Regions from separate parts of the Streptomyces sp. NPDC057854 genome, predicted to be linked through region 2. Evidence: riboswitches for the same ligand, from Rfam matches in the RefSeq annotation. Region 2 holds a riboswitch; each other region holds the start of a gene.

What was found. Region 2 has a riboswitch for cyclic di-AMP ahead of ACFVQZ_RS26705 (M23 family metallopeptidase). Riboswitches for the same ligand answer to the same signal wherever they lie in the genome.
Region 1: linked by a shared signal. The riboswitch ahead of ACFVQZ_RS12820 (LysM peptidoglycan-binding domain-containing protein) and the one ahead of ACFVQZ_RS26705 (M23 family metallopeptidase) in region 2 are both predicted to bind cyclic di-AMP.
Region 3: linked by a shared signal. The riboswitch ahead of ACFVQZ_RS11600 (M23 family metallopeptidase) and the one ahead of ACFVQZ_RS26705 (M23 family metallopeptidase) in region 2 are both predicted to bind cyclic di-AMP.

Annotation. Positions count from the first base shown of each region.
Region 1 covers NZ_JBHVMF010000007.1:150,279-154,948, reverse strand. Annotated here, with positions in the region: gene ACFVQZ_RS12835 (class II fructose-bisphosphate aldolase) at 1-472, opposite strand, end outside; gene ACFVQZ_RS12830 (sugar isomerase) at 583-1,509, opposite strand; gene ACFVQZ_RS12825 (hypothetical protein) at 1,619-2,203, opposite strand; cyclic di-AMP (ydaO/yuaA leader) riboswitch at 2,555-2,741, shown strand; gene ACFVQZ_RS12820 (LysM peptidoglycan-binding domain-containing protein) at 2,746-3,642, shown strand; gene ACFVQZ_RS12815 (phosphoribosyltransferase family protein) at 3,636-4,670, opposite strand, start outside.
Region 2 covers NZ_JBHVMF010000020.1:137,465-142,134, forward strand. Annotated here, with positions in the region: gene ACFVQZ_RS26695 (MFS transporter) at 1-659, shown strand, start outside; gene ACFVQZ_RS26700 (PP2C family protein-serine/threonine phosphatase) at 874-2,118, shown strand; cyclic di-AMP (ydaO/yuaA leader) riboswitch at 2,351-2,500, shown strand; gene ACFVQZ_RS26705 (M23 family metallopeptidase) at 2,512-3,729, shown strand; gene ACFVQZ_RS26710 (aldo/keto reductase) at 3,843-4,670, shown strand, end outside.
Region 3 covers NZ_JBHVMF010000006.1:183,278-187,947, reverse strand. Annotated here, with positions in the region: gene ACFVQZ_RS11610 (M16 family metallopeptidase) at 1-379, shown strand, start outside; gene ACFVQZ_RS11605 (M16 family metallopeptidase) at 406-1,770, shown strand; cyclic di-AMP (ydaO/yuaA leader) riboswitch at 1,969-2,129, shown strand; gene ACFVQZ_RS11600 (M23 family metallopeptidase) at 2,139-2,909, shown strand; gene ACFVQZ_RS11595 (GntR family transcriptional regulator) at 3,103-3,786, shown strand; gene ACFVQZ_RS11590 (HPr family phosphocarrier protein) at 3,974-4,255, opposite strand; gene ACFVQZ_RS11585 (GNAT family N-acetyltransferase) at 4,450-4,670, shown strand, end outside.

The sequences.
Region 1 (4,670 bases), on a different contig from region 2:
GCGCCTCCTCGGGGTCGGTCCGGACGCCGGGGTCGTGGGCGCCGCCCTTGCCGCCGATCTCGCCGAGTTCGGCCTCGACGTGCACCCCGTGCCGGTGGCAGTGCTCGACGACCTCGCGAGTCGCGGCCACGTTCTCGTCGTACGGCAGCCTGGCGGCGTCGAACATGACGGATCCCAGGCCGAGTTCCACGGCCTCGCGCACGAGGTCCGGGTTCTCGGCGTGGTCGAGGTGCACGGCGACCGGCGTCTTGGCGGCGCGGGCCAGGGCCAGCGAGGCGAGCGCGACGGGTTCGAGGGCCCCGTGGTAGCGGACGGTGTTCTCGCTGATCTGGAGGACGACGGGCCGGCCGGCCCGCTCGGCACCGGCCACGATGGCCTGCGCGTGCTCCAGCTGGAGGACGTTGAAGGCGCCCACACCGGCACCGGCGGCGCGGGCCCGCCGGACGATCTCGTGGGTCTGGGTCAGGGGCATGGTCCTGCTCCGGGACGCGAAGGGATACGGAGGGATGCGGAGGGATGCGGACGGATACGAAGGGGAGGGCGTTCACTCGCTACGGCTCCGCGGAGTAGGGCCCGCGGGCGTCAGGCCGCCCCGGCGTCGGCGAGGACCACCGAGCGGGTGAGGTTCCGCGGGCGGTCCGGGTCCAGGCCGCGCGCCTCGGCGACCGCGACGGCGAGCCGCTGGGCCACGACGAGTTCGGCGAGCGGATCGAGACCGCCGTCGACGAGGGTGCCGCCGACCGCCCGGATCTCCTCGGCGAGGCCGCCGGGCAGGGGGCCGAAGGTCCAGGCGACCCGGCCGGGCCCGGTGATGCTGATCGGCCCGTGGCGGTACTCCATCGCCGGGTACGCCTCCGTCCACGCGCCGGCCGCCTCCCGCATCTTGAGCCCGGCCTCCTGGGCGAGGCCGTAGGTCCAGCCGCTGCCGAGGAACGTGACCTGCTCGGCGTCGCGCACGGAGTCCTCCAGCGGCCGGGCGAGGGCGAGTTCGGCGTCGTCGGCGGCGCGGGCGACGGAGCCGACGCCGGCCGGGAGCGCATCCTCGGCCTCCAGGTGGGCGCGGAGGAGCGCGAGGGCCGTGGTGGCGAAGCGGGTCTGGACGACCGACTCCTCGTCGGCGAAGTCGAGGACGGCGAGGGCGTCGGCGCCGTCCCGCACCGGGGTGGCCGGGTCGGCGGTGATCGCGCCGGTGGGGACGGTGCCCTTCAGCCGGTCGAGGACGGCCAGGACCTCGCTGGTGGTGCCGGAACGGGTGAGCGCGACGACCCGGTCGTACCGCCGCCCGTGGGGGAAGCGGGAGGCGGCGAACGCGTCCGTCTCCCCGTGCCCGCCGGCCTCGCGCAGGTCCGCGTACGCCTGCGCCATGAACCACGAGGTGCCGCAGCCGATCACGGCGACCCGCTCCCCGCGCCGGGGCAGCGCGGCGGCGTGCGCGGGCAGGGTGCGGAGCGCTTCCCGCCAGAGGGCGGGCTGGGTGGCGATCTCGGCGGCGGTACGGGACGGGGCCATGCGCACTCCTTGCACGGAAGGACTGACATCAATGCGTGAAGCTGCTCGTAACAAGCATCATTCAAGCAGATACAGTCACCCGTCGACCAGAGTCCACCGGGGGCCTGGATCAGCGGCCGGCGACGGACGCGCGGTGGATCGTGGCGTCGAGGAGGGCGAGCGCGTCCGCCGCGGTGCGGCCGGGGGCACGGTTCCAGGGGCCGATGAGGCCGTGCCAGCCGCGGGACCGCAGCTCGGTCATGATCCAGGCACCGGCCTCGTTCATGGTGGCGGCGCTGCCGTGGCCGAGCCGGTGGGCGGCGAGCAGCGCGCCGCAGACGCACCGCGCGCCGCGCGCGTCCCGGAGCTTGTACGGGGTGTTCTGCCAGCCCCACTCCTCCAGGACCCGGCGCGCGTACGCCAGGTGCACGGAGGGCCGGACGTCCGGGCGGCCGATGCGGCGCCAGACGTGCAGCCGGTCCGGGAGCGCGGCGCCGATCCGGCCGGGCAGCGGGCGTTCGGCGGGCGGCGGCGCCGGCAGCGCGTCGAGCGCGTCGGCGACGAGCCGGTCCACGGGGACGGACAGCAGGCTCCGCCACGCCTCGGAGGCCGGGCCGGGCGCGGGGGCGGGCGCGGGGGCGGGCGCGAGCAGCCGCTCCCAGGCGGCGCTCTCGTAGAGCCGGGCCGCCTCGCGGTCGAGGGTGTCCGGATCCATCAAAGCGGGAGAAAGCGGGGCAGTTGAGGACATCCCCCCATGATTGGCGATGCGTGTCCGGTTTGCCGTGTATGCACCGCGCATGCCACCCCAACACGTGGGCATTACGGAGCACATTCCAACGAACAGAACCAGGCGGCCTATTCGGACATTACGCACCCCGTGACGCGACTCACTTTCCCTCCGCCGCCACCGCCCCCGCCCCCGTCAGAATCCGCGCCGCACAAGGGAATCCGGAATCACCGCGAGAACGGTCGATCTTGAATTCCGGCACATCGATCTTTGCCCTTCCTTTTCCCGTGTCCGCGCGTCTTGTTCCGCGCCGCATTTCTCGCCTACGGTCACCTCCATTCGGGCGGACCGCCGAATCCTGCCACCGCCCGGACGACCTCCCATTGCACCCGACGGCAGGAGCGGGGGACCCACCACACCGCCGGTCCGGACCACCGGAACGGCTCGGGGTGAAGCCGCGTGCGCGCGGCCGGACACCTCCCCGTCCGAACCCGACAGCTCACCTCGCAGGCGCCGGAGAGGAAACCGTCATGCCCGCTCACGGCAAGCACCGCCGCCCCCGACGCCGCCCCGTCTCCCGAGGTCTCGCCTTCGCGGGCACCGGCGGAGTCGCCCTCGCCCTGCCCCTCGTCGTCCCGGCCACCGCCGGCGCCGAGCCCGTCGCGCGGACCGCCGCACCGGCCGCCGCCGTCGCGGCCCCGGCCGCCGCTCCCGCCACCCCGGCACAGGCCCCCGCCACCGTTCCGGCCGCGCCGGCCGCCGCGCCCCGCGCGTACACCGTGGTGCAGGGCGACTCGCTTTCCCTGATCGCCCACCGAAAGGGAATTCAGGGCGGCTGGAAGGCGCTTTACCAGGCGAACCGGACCGCCGTCGGTGACAATCCGTCACTCATTCATCCGGGCCTGGAACTGACGATTCGTCGGGATTCCGCCGGGGCCGTCCCCGCCCCGCGGAAGACCGTCCGGAAGGACACCGCGAAGCCCGCCGCCGGCGGTTCCGCCGAACGGGCGAGCCGCTCCGCCGCCCGCCCCGCGGCCCCCGCCGCGCAGACCCGCGCGACGGTCGCACAGGCCGCGCCGCAGGCCGCTCCCGCCGCCACCCGGTACGCCGACAACCTGGACGGCTGGATCCGCGAGTCGCTCGACGTCATGGCCCGCTACGGCATCCCCGGCACGTACGACGGCATCCTCCGCAACGTCATGCGCGAGTCCTCCGGCAATCCCCGCGCCATCAACCTCTGGGACTCGAACGCCGCCAAGGGCACCCCCTCCAAGGGCCTGCTCCAGGTCATCGACCCGACGTTCGCGGCCTACCACGTGCCGGGCACCTCGCTCGACCCGTACGACCCCGTCGCGAACATCACTGCCGCCTGCAACTACGCGGCCGACCGGTACGGCTCCATCGACAACGTCAACGGCGCCTACTGACCGGCCCCGCCGGTCACCGCCGCGAAGCGGCCGGTGAACCAGGCGGTGGCCAGTTCCGCGACCCGTTCCAGGGCGCCGGGCTCCTCGAAGAGGTGGCCGGCGCCCGGCACGACCTCCAGCCGGCTCTCGCAGCGCAGCAGCGCCTCGGCCCGCCGGTTGAGGTCCAGGACCAGGTCGTCGTCGCCGCCGACGATCAGCAGCGTCGGCGCCCGCACCGCGGCCAGCCGCTCCCCCGCGAGGTCGGGCCGGCCGCCCCGGGACACCACGGCGGCCACGTCGTCGTCCGGCGCCGCCGCGGCCCACAGCGCGGCGGCGGCGCCCGTACTCGCCCCGAAGTACCCCCGCGGCAGCGCCGCGGTCTCCGGCCGCCGCGCCGCCCAGGCGGACACCCGGGCCAGCCGCCCGGCGAGCAGCGGGGTGTCGAACACCTGCGCCCGGTCGGCCGCCTCGGCCTCCGTGAGCAGGTCGAACAGGAGCGTCCCGAGCCCGGCCCCGTTCAGGGCGCCGGCCACCGCCCGGTTCCTGGGGCTGTCCCGGCCGCTGCCGCTGCCGTGCGCGAAGAGGACCAGACCGGCCGCCCCGTCGGGCAGCGCGAGGTCGCCCGGCAGCTCGACGCCGTCGACCCCGATCCGTACGGAGGTGTTCCGGACCACCGGGGCGCGCCCCGCCCGGCTCCGGTCGAGCAGGGCCACCACCTCGGCGTCCGGCGTCTGGTCGAAGTCCCGGTAGAACTGGCCGACGGCCGCGAACTCCGCCGGGGTGTGGACGGCGACCGTCTCGTCGGCCTCCCCACCGAGCCGCGCCGCCCAGTCGTCCGGCGCCACCGGCACGGCGAGCACGATCCGCGCGGCTCCCCCGGCCCGTACCGTCCGGCAGGCGGCCAGCGCGGTCGCCCCGGTGGCGAGGCCGTCGTCGACGACCACCACCGTCCGCCCCTCCAGCGGCACCGGCCGCCGGCTGCCCCGGTACGTCCGGGTCCGGTCGGCCAGCACCTGCCGCTCCCGCACCTCGGCGTCCGCCAGGTCCCC
Region 2 (4,670 bases):
CGGTGGCGGCGGGCGGCGGCCGGCCGGAGCGGAAGGACGGCGAGGCGGCCGGGGCGGCCGGGGTCCGGGGGCAGTTCCGCACGGTCCTCGGCAACCGGGTGTTCTGGCTTTTCTCGCTCGCCATGACCGGTTCGTACGTGCTGTCCTTCCAGGTCTACCTGGCGCTGCCGCTCGCGGCGGGCGGCACGGGCGTGACGACCGCGCTGTTCGTCGTCTCCGCGCTCGTCGCGCTCGCCGGACAGCTGCGGATCACCGCCTGGTGCGCGGCCCGGCTCGGCCGCGAGCGGAGCCTCGTCGCCGGGCTGGCCCTGATGGGCGGCGCGTTCCTGCTGCCCGCCACGCTCGGGCGGGGCGCGGCGGCGCTGCTGCTGTGCGCGGCGGTCCTCGCGGTGGCGAACGCGGTGCTCTACCCGTACGAGATGGACACCGTCGTCGCGCTCTCCCGGGGCCGCTGGGTGGCCACCCACTACGGGCTCTACAACACGGTCTGCGGGATCGGGATCACGCTCGGGAACCTCGGTACGGGTGTGCTCCTCGACGTCACGGGCTGGACGGCCGCGCCGTGGCTGGCGCTCTGCGGCGTCGGCCTGGGCTGTGCGGCGGCGGTCGCGGTCCTGGGGCGGGGCGGACGGCTGCGGGTGGACGGCTCGACGTCGTAGCGGACGGCCGGGCTTCCGCCCGTACGCGGTTCCCACGCGCGCGCGTGGGCGGGACGCGGCATGCACGCGCGCGTGGGTGGGACCCGGTCTCCACGCGCGCGTGGAGCGGGCCGCGTACGCCGGTCGGACGCCTGCCGGTCGCCGGGCGGGCGCGGCGCGGGGACCCTGGGAGGGTGCGCGGCGGCGGGCCGGCGACCGGTCAGGAGTACTCAAGGTGACGCACCCTCGGGGAGCGGCGGGCGGCGGGCGGCGGGGCGATCCGCCCGGCCGCGGTCCCGTCCGGTCCGGCGCGACCCGGGGACCGTACGGGAGCGAGGTGCGGCAGTCCGCGCCGTTCGGCGCGACCCGGCGGGTCCTGCGGGCGCTGCCGCCGCTGATCATCGCGGGCGGGGTGGTGTTCGACCTGGCGACGCCGCCCGCGTACACGGCGGCGCCGATGTTCTCCGCCGCGCCGCTGATCGCCGCCCCGTTCTTCTCCCGGCTCACCACGCTGCTGACCGGGCTGGCGGCGATCCTGGCGTCGGTCGGGCTGCACGCGTACAACGACACGCTCACCGACGTGCCCTCGCTGACGGAGACGCTGACCGTGGTGACGGTGTCCGCGCTGGCGCTGGTGATCAACCTGGTGGTGCGGCGCAGCGGCGAGCGGCTGGCGTCGGCGCGGGTCATCGCGGAGGCCGCGCAGCGGGCGGTGCTGCCGATGCCGGCGGAGCGGATCGGCGGGCTGCAGTGCGCGGCGCGGTACGAGGCGGCGCAGGCGGACGCGTTCATCGGCGGCGACCTGTTCGCGGTGCAGGACACGCCGCACGGGGTGCGGCTGGTGGTCGGGGACGTGCGGGGCAAGGGGATGGACGCGGTGGAGGCGGTCGCCGTGGTGATCGGCGCGTTCCGGGAGGCGGCGGAGCAGGAGGCGACGCTGGAGGGGGTGGCGCGGCGGCTCGACCGGGCCCTCGACCGGGAGGGGACGCGGCGCGAGGGGCTCGACGCCTTCGAGGGGTTCACGACGGCGGTGCTGGCGGAGGTCCCGCGCGCGGGCGGGCGGGTCCGGCTGGTGAACCGGGGGCACCCGCCGCCGCTGCTGCTGTACGGGGACGGGCGCCTGGAGACGGTCGCGCCGGCCGAGGCGGCGCTGCCGCTCGGGATGGGCGAGCTGTCGGTGTGGCCGGACCGGGCCGACGAGCGGGCGTACCCGGCGGGCGCGACGCTGCTCTTCTACACCGACGGCCTCTCGGAGGCGCGGGACGCGGGCGGCGTCTTCTACGATCCGGCGGCCCGGCTGGCGGGCGCGGTTTTCCCGGGGCCGGAGGAGCTGCTCGACGCGCTCGTGGACGACGTGCGGCGGCACACCGGCGGGGGGACGACCGACGACATGGCGCTGCTGGCGGTGAGCCGGCCGGCGGCCGGGGCGCCGGAGCGGCGGCGGACCATGCCGGTGGTGCCGCCCGGGCCGGGAGGTTGACGCGATCCGGCCGGGCGTTCACCGTGCGTGGTCAGGAGGTGCCTCAGCGATAACAATTGACACACCGTCAGATTTCAGAGGTTTGACGGACCGGCACTGAAGCGGGGTCAACTCGGGCGAATCCCTGCCATTTCCGTGAATGATCAAGGGGAACGGCTTGGAATCGGACCGTCGTGTCTATTAACGTTCGATAACGCAGCGCGGTCGTCCCAGCCGTCGCAAGAGGCGGCTCCGTGCGCACGTGCCGAATCCCGAAAGGGAACCGGGGAACCATCCCTTGGGGTGAATCGGGCCCCTCGCACCCCCCGTGCGAACACGCCCGTAGGAGACCTTCCTGCTCCGAACCCGTCAGCTAACCCGGTAGGCGAGAAGGAAGGAAAGGAGCGCGCCTCCGTGGCGTCCAACACCCCCGTACCCGGTGCCCCCTTCGAGCCCTTCGGCGGCCCGGGTGCCGTCGGAGCGGACGACCCGGCCGGCGCCGCGCCGGGCGCGTACGACACCGCCTCCTTCACCCCCTCCCCCGGGGAGTGGAACCCGACCGAGGGCTCCCTGCGCGCCGAGAGCCGCGCCGGCGGCCGGCACCGGGTCGTGAAGCAGCGCTCCAACTTCGCCCGCTCCTCCACCGTCCTCGGCGTCGGCGTCATCGCCGCCGTCGGCGCGGGCGGCCTCGCCACCGCGCAGGAGAAGCCGCCGGTCGCGATCTCCCTCCCGGACCTTCCCGACCTGGGCCTCCCGGACGCCCACGACCTGCCCGGCGTCGGCGCCCTGCTGCCCGGCGGCGACGAGGAGACCGCCGACGCGCAGGGCTCCGCGCCCGTCGCGGCGGGCGCCGCCGCGGCGAAGCCGCTCACCTCCGTCACGTACACCGCCCCGGCCGGCACCGCCGCCGCCGGCACCGCCACGGCCGCCCCCGCCGAGCGCACCGCCTCCGCCGCCGACGCCGGCGAGGCCCTGCGCGCCCGCATCCTCCAGCAGGCCGAACAGCAGCAGCAGGCCGCGGTCGACGCCGAGAAGCTGGCCGCCGAGAAGGCCGCCGCCGAGAAGGCCGCCGCGGACGCCAAGGTCCAGGCGGAAGCCGCCGCCAAGGCCGAGGCCGAGCGGATCGCCGCGGAGAAGGCCGCCGAGGAGAAGCGCCTCGCCGAGGAGAAGGCCGAGGCGGAGCGGATCGCCGCCGAGAAGGCGGAGGCCGAGCGCCTCGCCCAGCTGGCCGCCAGCTACGCGATGCCGCTCTCCTCGTACACCCTCACCTCCACCTACATGCAGTCCGGCTCGATGTGGTCCTCCGGCTACCACACCGGCCTCGACTTCGCGGCCCCCACCGGCACCCCGCTCAAGGCCGTGCACGGCGGCACCATCACGTCCGCGGGCTGGTCCGGTTCGTACGGCTACCGGATCGTCCTGCAGCTGGAGGACGGCACCGAGGTCTGGTACTGCCACCTCTCCTCCATGACCGTCGCCGCCGGCCAGACCGTCACCACGGGCGAGACCATCGGCCGCGTCGGCGCCACCGGCAACGTCACCGGACCCCACCTCCACATGGAGGTCCACACCCCGGACGGCGCGGGCATCGACCCGGCCGAGTGGCTGCGCTCCAAGGGCCTGACGGTCTGACCCCACGGTCCGACGCGACGGTCCGGCCGCCGGTCCGTCCGTACGAGCCTTCCGGCCGGGGTTCAGGCTCCCCGACCGGAATACGCCCGGCGGCGCACGGAGTTGATCTCCCCATGGACTCGACTCTGCGCCCGCTGGGCACCTCCGGCCTGCACGTCTTCCCGCTCGCCCTCGGCGGCAACGTCTTCGGCTGGAGCGCCGACGAGAAGACGTCGTTCGCCGTCCTCGACGCCTACGCCGCCGCCGGCGGCAACTTCGTCGACACCGCCGACGTCTACTCCGCGTGGGTCGACGGCAACGAGGGCGGCGAGTCCGAGACCGTCATCGGCCGCTGGCTGGCCGCCCGGGGCAACCGCTCCGACGTCGTCGTCGCCACCAAGGTCGGCGCCCTCGCCCCGCTCAACGGCCTCTCCGCCCCCACCGTCAAGGCCGCCGCGGAAGCCTCCCTGCGCCGCCTCGGCACCGACTACATCGACCTGTACTACACGCACTTCGACGACGAGACGGTCCCCGTCGAGGAGATCGTCACCGCCCTCGACCAGCTCGTGAAGGAGGGCAAGGTGCGGGCCGTCGCCGCCTCCAACATCTCGCCCGAGCGGCTGCGGGCCTCCCTCGACTTCGCCGAGGCCGAAGGGCTCACCCGGTACGTGGCGCTGCAGCCCGAGTACAACCTCGTGGCGCGCGAGAAGTACGAGGGCCCGCTCCTCGACACCGCCGCCGAAGCGGGCCTCGCCGCCGTCCCGTACTACGGCCTCGCCTCCGGCTTCCTCACCGGCAAGTACCGGCCCGGCCGGTCCGTCGACAGCGTCCGCGCCCCGCGGGCCGGCGCGTTCGCCGAGACCGCGCGCGGACAGGCCGTGCTCGCCGCGCTCGACGAGGTCGCCGAGGCCCACGGCGCCGAGCCCGCCACCGTCGCCCTCGCCTGGCTCGCCTCCCGCCCC
Region 3 (4,670 bases), on a different contig from region 2:
CAAGACGTCCGGAGGCGTCGAGGTGCCCGTCATCGAGGCGGCCGTCGACGAGGAGCTGGCCCGCTTCGCCGCCGAGGGCCCGACCGCCGAGGAGATGGAGCGCGCCCAGGCCCAGCTGGAGCGCGAATGGCTCGACCGGCTCGGCACGGTCGCCGGCCGCGCGGACGAACTGTGCCGCTTCGCCGTGCTGTTCGGCGACCCGCAGCTGGCGCTGACCGCCGTCGACCGGGTCCTCTCGGTCACCGCGGACGAGGTGCGCGAGGTGGCCGCGGCCCGGCTCCGGCCGGACAACCGCGCGGTGCTGGTGTACGAGCCGGCCGAGACCGCCGACAGCGACGCCACCGACGAGAGCGACGACGAAGAGGGAGCGGACCAGTGACGGACACCGCCCAGCCCCTGACCAGCATGGAGTTCCACCCCCAGCCGCAGGCCGGCGCGGCGAGGCCGTGGGCCTTCCCGGCCCCCGAGCGCGGCACGCTCGACAACGGCCTGACCGTGCTGCGCTGCCACCGCCCCGGCCAGCAGGTCGTCGCCGTCGAGCTCTTCTTCGACGCGCCGCTGGACGCCGAGCCCGAGGGCCTCGACGGCGTCGCCACCATCATGGCGCGCGCCCTCTCCGAGGGGACCACCGAGCGCGGCGCCGAGGAGTTCGCGGCGGAGCTGGAGCGCTGCGGCGCCTCCCTCGACGCGCACGCCGACCACCCCGGCGTCCGGGTCTCCCTGGAGGTCCCGGTCTCCCGCCTGCCGAAGGCGCTCGCGCTCGTCGCCGAGGCGCTGACCTCCCCGGCGTTCGACGCCGACGAGGTCAAGCGTCTGGTGGCCAACCGGCTCGACGAGATCCCGCACGAGTCCGCCAACCCGAGCCGGCGCGCGGCCAAGCAGCTCTACAAGGAGCTCTTCCCGGCCTCCGCGCGGATGTCCCGGCCGCGCCAGGGCACCGAGAAGACGGTGGAGGCCATCGACGCCGCCGCCGTCCGCGCCTTCTACGACGCGCACCTGCGGCCCGCCACCGCCACCGCGGTCGTCGTCGGCGACCTCACCGGCGTGGACCTGGACGCGGTCCTCGCCGACACGCTGGGCCGCTGGACCGGCGCGCCGGCCGCGCCGCGCCCCATGCAGCCGATCACCGCCGACGACACCGGACGGGTCGTCATCGTCGACCGTCCGGGGGCCGTCCAGACGCAGCTGCTCATCGGCCGGATCGGGCCGGACCGCCACGACTCCGTCTGGGCCGCGCAGGTCCTCGGCGTCTACTGCCTCGGCGGCACCCTGACGTCCCGTCTGGACGCCGTCCTGCGCGAGGAGAAGGGCTACACGTACGGCGTGCGCGCCTTCGGGCAGGTGCTCCGCTCGGACGGCGAGGGGCACGGCGCCTCGCTCCTCGCCATCAGCGGCTCGGTCGACACACCGAACACCGCGCCGGCCCTGGAGGACCTGTGGAAGGTCCTGCGCACGCTGGCCGAGGGCGGACTGACCGACGCCGAGCGGGACGTCGCGGTGCAGAACCTGGTGGGGGTGGCGCCGCTCAAGTACGAGACGGCCGCCTCGGTCGCCGCGACCCTGTCCGACCAGGTCGAGCAGCACCTGCCGGACGACTACCAGGCCCGGCTGTACGCGCGGCTCGCCGAGACCGGCACGGTCGAGGCCACGGCGGCCGTCGTCAGCGCCTTCCCGGTGGACCGGCTGGTCACCGTGCTGGTGGGCGACGCCGCGCAGATCGAGGAGCCCGTGCGAGCCCTCGGCATCGGCGAGGTGACCGTGGTGAGCTGACCCCGGGTCAGCGGGCGGCGGAGGTCTCCGATGCGATGAAGCGTCGGGGACCTCCGCTTTGTCCGTTATGAAGCTAAGCATGATCGTATGCCCTGTGGCATGTCTTACAAAAAGGCGTGTCTGTTTGGCGATCGACATCCGTCCGGCCTAGCGTCGACGCGGCTGTCCGGCCCACGCACGCGCCGCACCCGCGGCACCGGACAGTCATCGCCGAGTCCCCGTCAGGCGCGAGCCTGGGGAGCCGGGGACCCACCAGTCCCTGGGGTGAATCGGACGCCTTCGCCCGCGCGGAGGGGCCCGTAGGAGACCTTCCTGCTCCGAACCCGTCAGCTAACCCGGTAGGCGAGAAGGAAGGAAAGGACCGTCTCTTGGCGTTCACCCGTGCCACCGGGAAGCACCGTGGTGCGAGCCGACTGGCTCGCCGCAGCGCCGGCATCGCCGGCGTGGCCGCCCTCGCGACCACCGGCGTCGTCGGCACCCTCGCCTCTCCGGCCCTCGCCGCCGACGGGGAGGACCGTTCCCCCGAGGACACCGGCCTCATGAAGGTGATCGCCGACGAGTCGATCGCCGACCAGATCAGCGCGCAGGCCGCCGCCCAGGAGCAGGAGGCCGCCGAGGCCGAGGCCCGGGCCAAGGCGCGCGCCGAGGCGAAGCGCAAGGCCGAGGCCCGCGCCAAGGAGATCCGCGAGGAGAAGGAGCGCGCCGCCCGCGAGGCCGAGCGCCGCCGCCTCGCCTCCTTCAACCTCCCGGTCGCCGGCTCGTACGTCTCCACCGGCTACAAGACCGGCGGCTCCCTCTGGTCCTCCGGCAGCCACTCCGGCGTCGACTTCCACGCCGCCTACGGCACCCCGGTCGTCTCCGTCGGCTCCGGCACCGTCGTCGAGGCCGGCTGGGGCGGCGCGTACGGCAACAACGTCGTGATCCGGATGCACGACGGCACCTATACCCAGTACGGCCACCTGTCGTCCATCGGCGTCTACGTCGGCCAGACCGTCGAGCCCGGCCAGCAGATAGGCGTCTCCGGCTCGACCGGCAACTCGACCGGCCCGCACCTGCACTTCGAGGCCCGCGCCACCGCCGAGTACGGCTCCGACATCAACCCCGTCGCGTACCTCCGCGCCCGCGGCGTCAGCCTCTGACCCGCCATTCCCGCCCCGAAAAGGCCCCGGCTCTCCCGAGCCGGGGCCTTTTCCGTCGCTTCCGGCCCGCATGCCCCGGGCGTCTACCGGCCGGATTCCGAGGGGGCATCGGAATTTCCGGCGCGCTGCAATAGAGTCGCGGAAGAAGCGCCGCTCGAATGCGGGGCGCGCGGAGCGAATACGGAGGTCGGACATGCGGGTTCCCGCGCAATCGGTATGCACGGCGATCCGGGACGACATCGTCTCGGGGGTCTTCGAGCGCGGCAGCCGGCTCACCGAGGACCAGCTCGCCCGGCGCTACGGCGTCTCCCGCGTGCCGGTCCGCGAGGCCCTGCGCACCCTGGAGTCCGAGGGCTTCGTGGTCAGCCGCCGGCACGCGGGCGCCCAGGTCGCCGAGCCCACCGACCAGGAGGCCGCAGACCTCCTCGACGTACGGGCGCTGCTCGAACCGCTCGGCGCCGCCCGGGCCGCCCAGCGGCGCACCGACGCCCACCTCAAGGTGCTGCGCGGCCTGGTCAGGCTGGGACAGGAGCGGGCCCGGCGGGGGCAGGGGGAGGACCTGCGGGCGCTCGGCGGCTGGTTCCACGAGACGCTGGCGCAGGCGTCCGGCAGCCCGGCGCTCGCCGTCCTGCTCACCCAGCTGCGCCACAAGATCGCCTGGATGTACGTCGTGGACCCGCCGGACCGGCCGGCGGACGCCTGGGCCGAGCACGGGGCGATCGTCGACGCCGTCGCGCGCGGGGACGCCGAGCGGGCCCGCGCGCTGACCGCCCTGCACGCCGAGCGCTCCCTGCCGCTGCACCGGCTGAAAAGGCCGGAGCACGGCCGCGTGAGGGTTTCGCAACACGCCGTCAACACGGCGAGTTCCCGGATTTAACACGGGCGCCGTATACAGGAAGAGGAATTCTCCCGGCCTTGTCGCGGCTTTGTGCCGACCTTGTCCCGGCCTTTTCCTGCTGCCCGGAAAAGGGAAATTGCGGGACCGCGGAAATGCCGGACGGCCGTGTCCGCCGGGAATTCCGGGGACACGGCCGTCCGTGGGGAACGGGATCGACTCGCCGTGATCAGACCGTCTCGGGAAGCTCGTCCAGGCCCTCGGCCACCAGCTTGGCGAGGCGCTCCAGCGCGGCCTCGGCGCCCTCGGCGTCCGAAGCGAGCACGATCTCCTCGCCGCCCTGCGCGCCCAGGCCGAGCACCGCGAGCATGGAGGCGGCGTTCACCGGGTTGCCGCCGGCCTTGGCGATGGTCACCGGAACACCGGAGGCCGTGGCGGCACGGACGAAGATGGAGGCGGGGCGGGCGTGCAGGCCCTCGGCCCAGCCGACGTTGACGCGGCGCTCAGCCATGGTGTTGCCCTTCAGGTCTTCAGCGGTTGTCTAGACCAGTCTCTCACGGGAAGCGGAGTGCTCCCGTCGACGTTGGTCCCCCCACCGTACGACCTCCGGCCCTCCCGCCCCGGCGGCGCGCGGACCGTGCCGCGTCCCTCCCGGGCCGCGCGCGGACGGTGCCGCTGTCGGACCCCGGCCGTAGGCTGTGCCCCATGCGGAGCACGTCGGAACAGGCGGACGGACCGGACGGGACGGGCGGTGCGGGACCGGGGGAGCGGCAGGCCCCGGCCGGGCGCCCGGCCCCGCAGGAGCACGCCTACCCCGACCACTGGGAGGCCGACGTCGTGCTCCGCGACGGCGGCACCGCGCGCGTGCGCCCCATCACCGCCGACGACGCAGGCCGGCTCGTCAGCTTCTACGAGCAGGTCTCGGA